Regions from separate parts of the Paenibacillus protaetiae genome, predicted to be linked through region 2. Evidence: riboswitches for the same ligand, from Rfam matches in the RefSeq annotation. Region 2 holds a riboswitch; the other holds the start of a gene.

Region 1 (4,212 bases), 1.1 Mb from region 2:
CGGTTATTCCGACTGGCCCCAAGAGGAAAAGCTGGTTTCGCTTTGCGCTGCGCTGCTGCATGATATCGGACACGGACCATTTTCCCATTCGCTGGAGCAGGTATTTGAAACCCATCATGAGCAGTGGACCTGCAACATTATATTGGGGGATACGGAAGTAAACCGGGTGCTGCGAGAGGCAGGAGATGATTTTCCCGATCAAGTGGCGCAAGTCATTCGAAGGAAATACCCGAAGCCGATCGTCGTCAGCCTCGTTTCCAGCCAGATGGATGCGGACCGGATGGACTACTTGCTGCGCGACGCTTATTATACCGGCGTACATTACGGCACGTTTGACCTGGAGCGGATACTGCGCGTATTGCGGCCCTACAAAGGGAGAATTGTAGTAAAAGAAAGCGGCATGCATGCCGTTGAGCATTATTTAATGTCGCGGTACCAAATGTACTGGCAAATTTATTTCCATCCGGTGACCCGCAGCTCGGAAATTATTTTGCGGCAAATCTTCCGCCGGGCGAAACAATTATATGAAGAAAACTATTCGTTTGCCTATATGCCGGCACCGCTTAAAAGCCTTCTCGACGGCACGATCAACGTGCCTCATTATTTGAAGCTGGACGAATCGCTGGTGCAGACCGCGTTCAGCGAATGGTCGGAGGAGCGGGACGGGCTGCTGGCCGACCTGTGCAGCCGGTTTTTGAATCGCAAATTGTACAAATATATTACGATTGATAACCCAAGCGAAACGCTGCTGAATGAAATTGAACAGCAATGGGTTAAAATCGGCCTTTCGCCGGAGTATCATATGGAAATTGATTTTCCATATGACCAGCCTTATGATGTTTACCGGCCAGATGCGAAAAAAGGCGAAAAGGAAGAAAAAACACCGATTTTGCTGCTGGATAACGAAGATAGAATAAGCGAAATTTCGCAAAAATCGGACATTGTCCGCTCGATCACAGGGCTGCACCAAGGCGAGTATCGCCTGTATTATCCGGAAGAACCGCTGCTGGCGGCCAAATCATCGCTTACGGGGTCTATTCGCCAGTTATTTAAGCTATAAGCTTTACGACTATTAAGGAAAACTAACCATATATAGGAAGAAAAACAGGAGGGTCGGCTAACATGTTATTCGACACACATGCGCATTTGGATTCGCCCAATTTCGACGGAGATCGCGATGAGGTCATTGCCCGCGCGCGTGAAGCGGGAGTAGGGCTGATCGTTAATATCGGCTTTAACCGGGAGACGATCCCGACGACTATCGCATTAGCGGAACAGCATGATTTTATTTATGCGGCGGTAGGGTGGCATCCGGTTGATTCCATTGATATGAAACCCGGCGACCTGGAGTGGATCGAGCAGCTGGCGAGCCATCCGAAAGTGGTTGCAATCGGGGAAATCGGGCTTGATTACCACTGGGACACTTCGCCTAAAGAAGTTCAGCATCATGTGTTCCGCGAACAAATCCGCTTAGCCAAAAAAGTAGGCAAACCCATCATCATTCATAACCGGGATGCCCATGAGGATATCGTCAAAATTTTGAAGGAAGAGAACGCCTCCGAAGTCGGCGGCATTATGCACTGCTTTTCCGGAAGCTGGGAAACGGCCAAATTATGCTTGGACATGAATTTCTATATTTCGTTTGGCGGACCGGTCACTTTTAAAAATGCGAGGGTGCCAAAAGAGGTGCTTGCGAAGGTGCCGCTTGACCGTTTATTGATCGAAACCGACTGCCCATATTTGGCGCCTCATCCTTATCGAGGGAAGCGGAATGAGTCCGCTTACGTGGCTCTGGTCGCAGAGGCTGCGGCGGAAATTACGGGCAAATCCGTCGGGGAAATCAGCCGAATTACAGCTGAAAATGGAAGAAAATGTTTTGGTCTATTATGAGAATCGTTAAAAAATAGAGATATCGTGTGAAATAGAGCGAAAAAACTGTTTTTTGTGAGATCAATCGCTCATATTTTCCTGAAATATTCAAATAAATCGCTTATAGCGACTTTTATCTAATCTTTACAATGAGCACTGGATGAAGGTATGATTCATTTCAGAGCTTTATAAGATTGTATCGGATTTCCAGTAACGCTTAATCTCCGGATGGAGAGCGGGGGAACCAGGCGAATAAGCGACGGGCATGTATGGCAGCCTGCTGCTTAAGAGCATTTGAATTCTTCTTGGGGTGAATTTCGCCAAGGTCGCCATGAGCGGCCGGCAGTGAATCGGGCAGCTCTCTCGCCCAAACCCGACAGCTAACCTCGTAAGCGTATATAGAGAGCGATCAACTCGTGTTACTTTTTCCTATGCAGCCCTTTATGGGAAGCCACGAAACAGATCCTCTGTCGAAGGCTTCTTTTTATTTTTTGTTTTTTACATAAAGGCGTCCGGCAAGAGGCAAGTAACAACGATTTACTGGATTCGCGTGCCAATGCACGCCAATATTTTATAGTCGCGCTAAGAATCATGCGTAACACTAGCGGCGGGGCTATGAAGGAGGACCGAAGAAATGGGCGCAGAAGTAAAGGACACCCATGGGCAACGATCATCCAGCATGTCTTTCGCATGGCGATGGAAGCATGACCACCTTCGTTTAATTTTATTGAGTGCAATAATCTCAATCGCTATGACTTTCATGTTTTTGATGTTGTTGTACGGAACAAGTGATAAGAACGTATCTCTGGTTGTGAACGGCAAAGAAACCCTTGTGGAGACGAAGCAGGGGGTACTGCAGAAGCTGCTGGATGAACAAGCTATCACGGTTGGTCCGCATGATGAAGTTTCCGCTCCGCTTGATGCGAAGCTGAGGGACGGAGACCGTATTGTCATTAATCATGCGGTGAAAGTAACGGTAAAGGCTGACGGCAAATTATCAACGGTGTACACAACGGACAAAACAGTTGCGGGTGCGATTGATGATTTAAATATTAACGTCCGGGATGCGGACAAAGTGACACCGGCTCTGGAAGCCCAGTTGACGGGAGATACCCAAATTACGATCGTCCGGGTGGATACTCATATCACCAAGACGGAGAAGTCGCTGCCGTTCAACATTGTGAAGCAAGAAGATCCCACCCTGGAAAAAGGGAAGGAGAAGCTTGTTCGCACCGGCCAGCAAGGCATTATTGTGGAGCAGGTAGAGAAGCAATACGAAGACGGGCAGCTTGTGTCGAAGAAAATAATCGACCAGGTTGTTCAAAAAAATGCCGTAAATCAGCTTGTCGCTATCGGCACCAAAAAAGCGGCGCCTAAAGTGACGACACTTGCAGCAGCTTCGGTTACAAAAGGCGGCCTTACGTTTAATCCGAAAAAGGTGCTGAAAAATGTAACGTTAACGGCCTATACCGCTGACGCGGCTTCGACCGGCAAAGAAGAAGGCCACCCTTCGTTTGGCATTACCGCCTCGGGCACCAAGGTGACGGAAGGGCGCACCATTGCGGTCGATCCGGATGTTATACCGCTTGGCTGGTGGGTTTATATCGAGGGCATCGGTTTCCGCCGGGCGGAAGATACCGGCAGCGCCGTAAACGGCAACAAAATTGACGTTTATTTCAACAGCTCTTCCTACGCAAAAAAATTCGGCAGGAAAAAAGGCTACACGGTCTACGTCCTTGGCCCGAATAAACCGCCTGCTAGTTAATGAGACGGCTGGCGTACTCTTTTTGTTGCAATCATCATGTAATTATAATTTAATTAAGCCATGCTAAGAAGAGGTTATGCCTCTTCTTTTTGTATTGCCCGAACGGAAAGGATGGATCGTTTGATTAAAGAAATTATTGTCGTGGAGGGCAAGGACGATACAGCTGCCATTAAGCGGGCGGTTGATGCCGATACGATTGAAACAAACGGCTCTGCGGTCGGCCCGGACGTATTGCGCCGGATCAAGCTGGCACAGGAGCGCAGAGGCGTTATTATATTTACCGACCCGGACCATGCCGGGGAGCGCATCCGAAAAATCGTTGCGCAGCATGTTCAAGGATGCAAACATGCCTTTTTGCCGCAGGAGAAAGCGGAATACAAAGGCGACATCGGCATCGAGAACGCGTCGCCGGAGTCCATTCGCGAAGCGCTTGCCAACGTGCGCACAGAAGCAGCCGGGGCAATCGAAGGCGAGATCACATGGGACGATTTGATTGATGCCGGCCTGATTGTCCATCCCGATGCGGCTGAACGGAGGCTGAAGATGGGCAAGCTGTTAGGAATCGGTTATGCGAACGG
Region 2 (4,212 bases):
CTCTGCCGCCTGTCCGGTATTTTGCCCCTGCTCTAGCTGCTCTTCCGCCAAGCTGGCTGTGCTCCCGGCGCCGACCGCCCTCTCTACGCTTTCGGCGCTATCTGCAGCAGCTGTCTGCAGCCGGTGGCTGCTGATCTGATCTACTGCAGTAACAAACATATGCCGGAGGCGGCTGTCGAGCGTGTTGTCTTCACGGTTATAATCGTTCCCCGTGTTAATATAGTGGACGAGGCAGCTGCTCCAATGCACCCAATCGGATGGCTTTTCTTTCTTTTCGATAAACGTTTCGCTCCATCCGTAACCCAAAGCGGCAGTGATCCGCATACAGACGCGGTATCCGGGCGCATCAATACTGATGGCCGGGATGACGAACAGTTCGATCCGCTTGATTTGGATTTCGGACGCGTGAGGGACTTCGATCGCCAAATGATTGGCGAGGCGGTCTGTTAACATTTCCGCAGATTGAAACATAGAGCATTCTCTCCTTCGTTCGCTTACGAGGTTAGCTGTCGGATTCGGGCTAGAGAGAAGCCCTACGATGGCGCGCGGCCAACGATTCACCCCGGATGGCATACTTCATTTCCGCATGCCGATTGGGTCCCCCGCTTTTTTGTCTCCAAAAAATTCAGCGCAAAAATGTACCGTAACTGGGTATGAGGTTTATAGTAAACCTGAAAACCCGCTTTGTAAATATTTCGCTGGCCGATGCGGCATATCCTTTACACGATTTTGTCCTTTTTCCCTGAATGGCCGCAGCATTTTCCTTTATCTTTTATAAATACTCGTTTTTGCCCGCAGCTATGACTGTTATAGGGGAAAATGGGCTGCGGCAACGAAAAGAATCTATGTGCAATTTTCGGGAAATGAAGTATCCGCGAGATATTTTGAGCATTTTAAAGATTTTTAAAAAAGAAAGCGGTTTACATATACTCAAACCTCACCAATTTCTGCCTAAATCGCCTCTCTATTCTCTTTACAGCAGCTTGTGCCGGGAGTAAGATTCAGTTCATGCAAGTTCAAATGATTTCCAATCGCTGAGTTTCCGTCGCAAACGGAAAACGGGGGAACCATCCGCATGACGGGGCAAGCCGCAATTTGCCCTGCTGCGGTCCGCTGTGCAGGCAATCCGATGTGAGAGTCGGTTTGGCGCGCGGCAAGGGGTGAATCTTCAAGCAGGCACCATGGAGCATGCTTGAAGTAGGGCGACTCTCACCGCCCGAATCCGACAGCTAACCTCGTAAGCGTTGTTCGAGAGAGGGATGATGAGCTGTGGCTTATTTTGGCCGCAGAGGTCACTGTGCCTCTGCGGCTTTTTTGCGCCGGCATGGCGCTATGCTATTGTGCATGACGGTTTAAAACCATATGGGTGCTATTCGCAGTACCCAGTCGCTGAATTTTGCCGGAATGGCAAAAGCGGGGGAACCAAACGGGCGGGAACAGGCTGCCGGCTGGCTATTCAAGAGCCGGCGCAGCCAATCCGCCCATGGGGTGAGTCGCGCGGCTTCAATGAAGCAGCGCGTAGGGCGACTTCCGCGCCCGAATCCGACAGCTAACCTCGTAAGCGTGTCCGGGAGAGACACTCGATATCGTGCTGCTGCTTGATATAGCGGCGCAGCCAAGCTTTTGCCGCATAGGCGAAGCTTCGCTTGCGCTGCCGTAAAGCCGAAGCCGAGGGAGCTGCTTCTCTGCTCCTAAGGCTTCTTTTTTGTTGCCTTTTTTCAGGAAAATGGGGCTTATAAGCACATTTTATTGGAACGGATTTACCATTCAGCGCAATGGACCGCGGTTTATTGTGCCATTACGCAGGTTTATTTGGAGGTTGAACATGACGGACTTATGTATGGTTTTGACGCTGGCCTTATGCTTTGGGCTGTACGTTTTGTTTGCAGTCTGGTGCGGCAAGACGATAGACGATCAGGAAAGCGGGGATGAAACGTGATTCTGGCAGCGGTTGTTACGGTATTTGTATTTTTGTATTTGGTGTACGCGCTGCTCCATCCGGATAAATTCTGATCGGGCGCAGTTATTCCTTAGGGGGTTATGGAATGGAAATTTTGCAGATGGCGGTTGTTGTGGCGGTTGTGATCCTGCTCGTTAAACCGCTTGGCACCTATGTGTACCATGTGTTCTCGAACGAGCCGAACTGGACGGACCGGATATTCGGACCTGTAGAGAGGCTGCTCTATAAATGGATCGGGCTGAAAAAAAGGAACGGCATGACCTGGAAAACCTACACGCTTAGTTTCCTGCTCACGAACGTGGTGCTTGTCGCGGTCAGCTATATCATCCTGCGGGTGCAGACCGGGCTTCCGTTTAATCCGAACGGAATCGGCAATATGGAGCAGTCGCTGGCGTTTAATACGGTCATCAGCTTTATTACGAATACGAACCTGCAGCATTACAGCGGCGAAACGGGGCTTACCTATTTCTCGCAGATGGCGGTCATCATGATGATGATGTTTACGTCCGCCGCAACCGGCTTTTCGGTAGCGATCGCTTTCGTGCGCGGCCTTACGAGCAAAGGACAAACGATCGGCAACTTTTTCGAGGATTTTGTCAAAGCGCACACCCGCATTTTCCTGCCGTTTGCGTTCGTCATTACGCTTGTGCTTGTGGCGCTGCAAGTGCCGCAGACGCTTGACCCGACGTTATCGGTGACGACGCTGGAAGGCGCCGTGCAGCATATCGCGATCGGTCCGGTCGCTTCGCTGGAATCGATCAAGCATCTAGGCACAAACGGCGGCGGTTTTATGGGAGCGAACTCCGCCCATCCGTTCGAGAACCCGAATCCGCTGACGAATGTCATCGAGATTGTGTCGATGTGGGCGCTGCCGGCTGCTCTTCCTTATACGTTTGGCTTGTTCGCCAAAAACAAAAAGCAGGGCTGGGTCATTTTCTCGGCGATGATGTGCTTGTTCTTAGTGTTCTTGGCAACTGCCTATGCTTCGGAAAAAGCCGGAACACCGCTTATTCATTCGCTTGGCGCAGATGCCTCCCAAGGTAGCATGGAAGGCAAGGAGACGCGGTTCGGCATTGCGCAGTCCGCTTTGTTTACGGCTGTGACGACGGCGGCGACGACCGGATCGGTCGATAATATGCACGATACGCTGACGCCGCTTGGCGGCATGGTGCCGATGGCCGAAATGATGCTGAACGTCGTGTTTGGCGGCAAAGGGGTTGGCCTGGTCAACATGCTGATGTACGCCATACTGGCCGTATTTATTTGCGGCCTCATGGTCGGGCGCACGCCGGAATTTCTCGGGCGCAAAATCGAGCCAAAGGAAATGAAGCTGATCGCCGTCGCGATACTAGCGCATCCGTTTATTATTCTGGTGCCGACGGCGCTAGCCATGGCGATAGACGCCGGCAGTTCGGCGATTACGAACCCGGGCTTCCACGGCATTAGCCAGGTGCTGTACGAATATACGTCGTCGGCCGCCAACAACGGCTCGGGTTTCGAAGGGTTGGCTGACAATACGGCCTTCTGGAACGTCAGCACCGGCCTTGTCATGCTGTTCGGCAGATACATTTCCATGATTGCGATGCTCGCCGTCGCAGGTTCGCTTGTGCGCAAGCAGCCGGTACCGGAAACGCTTGGGACATTCCGGACCAATAACGCGCTGTTTACCGGACTGCTGGCCGGCACGGTTATCCTGATTGGGGCTTTGACCTTTTTGCCGGCGATTGCGCTTGGGCCTGTTGCCGAACATTTGACAATGCGATAACGGATGGTGATAGAAGATGAACGATTCACGAAAAAAGAAGCTGCTTACGCCCGAACTGGTCGGAGCAGCCTTAAAGGATAGCTTGATTAAGCTGAACCCGGTTGCGATGATGAAAAATCCCGTCATGTTTGTCGTAGAGATCGGCACCGTACTGGTGCTGCTGATGGTTTTGTTCCCGGCCGCGTTTGACGCGCCGGGAAGCAGGGGATTTAATGCAGCGGTATTTTTCATCCTGCTCTTCACCGTGCTGTTCGCGAACTTCGCGGAAGCGCTGGCCGAAGGCAGGGGCAAAGCGCAGGCGGATACGCTGAAACGGACGAAAACCGAAATGAAGGCAAATAAAGTGACGGAGACGGGCATCAAGACAGTCCTGTCCACCGAGCTGAGGAAAGGCGATTTGATTGTCGTAGAGCAAGGCGAGATGATCCCCGGCGACGGCGAAGTCGTCGAAGGCGTCGCTTCGGTGGACGAATCGGCGATTACCGGG

Evidence for each region. A riboswitch is a leader RNA that binds a small molecule or an ion and turns the genes downstream of it on or off. The one in region 2 is predicted to bind cyclic di-AMP.
Region 1: it holds a riboswitch for cyclic di-AMP, as region 2 does, so the genes downstream of both, ET464_RS14815 (resuscitation-promoting factor) here and kdpF (K(+)-transporting ATPase subunit F) in region 2, are expected to answer to the same signal.

The regions. Positions count from the first base shown of each region.
Region 1 is NZ_CP035492.1:3,200,371-3,204,582, reverse strand. It holds gene ET464_RS14825 (HD domain-containing protein) at 1-1,060, shown strand, start outside; gene ET464_RS14820 (TatD family hydrolase) at 1,123-1,890, shown strand; cyclic di-AMP (ydaO/yuaA leader) riboswitch at 2,074-2,280, shown strand; gene ET464_RS14815 (resuscitation-promoting factor) at 2,504-3,634, shown strand; gene rnmV (ribonuclease M5) at 3,755-4,212, shown strand, end outside.
Region 2 is NZ_CP035492.1:2,139,567-2,143,778, reverse strand. It holds gene ET464_RS09845 (hypothetical protein) at 1-471, opposite strand, end outside; cyclic di-AMP (ydaO/yuaA leader) riboswitch at 477-641, opposite strand; cyclic di-AMP (ydaO/yuaA leader) riboswitch at 1,023-1,260, shown strand; cyclic di-AMP (ydaO/yuaA leader) riboswitch at 1,378-1,579, shown strand; gene kdpF (K(+)-transporting ATPase subunit F) at 1,936-2,013, shown strand; gene kdpA (potassium-transporting ATPase subunit KdpA) at 2,046-3,725, shown strand; gene kdpB (potassium-transporting ATPase subunit KdpB) at 3,742-4,212, shown strand, end outside.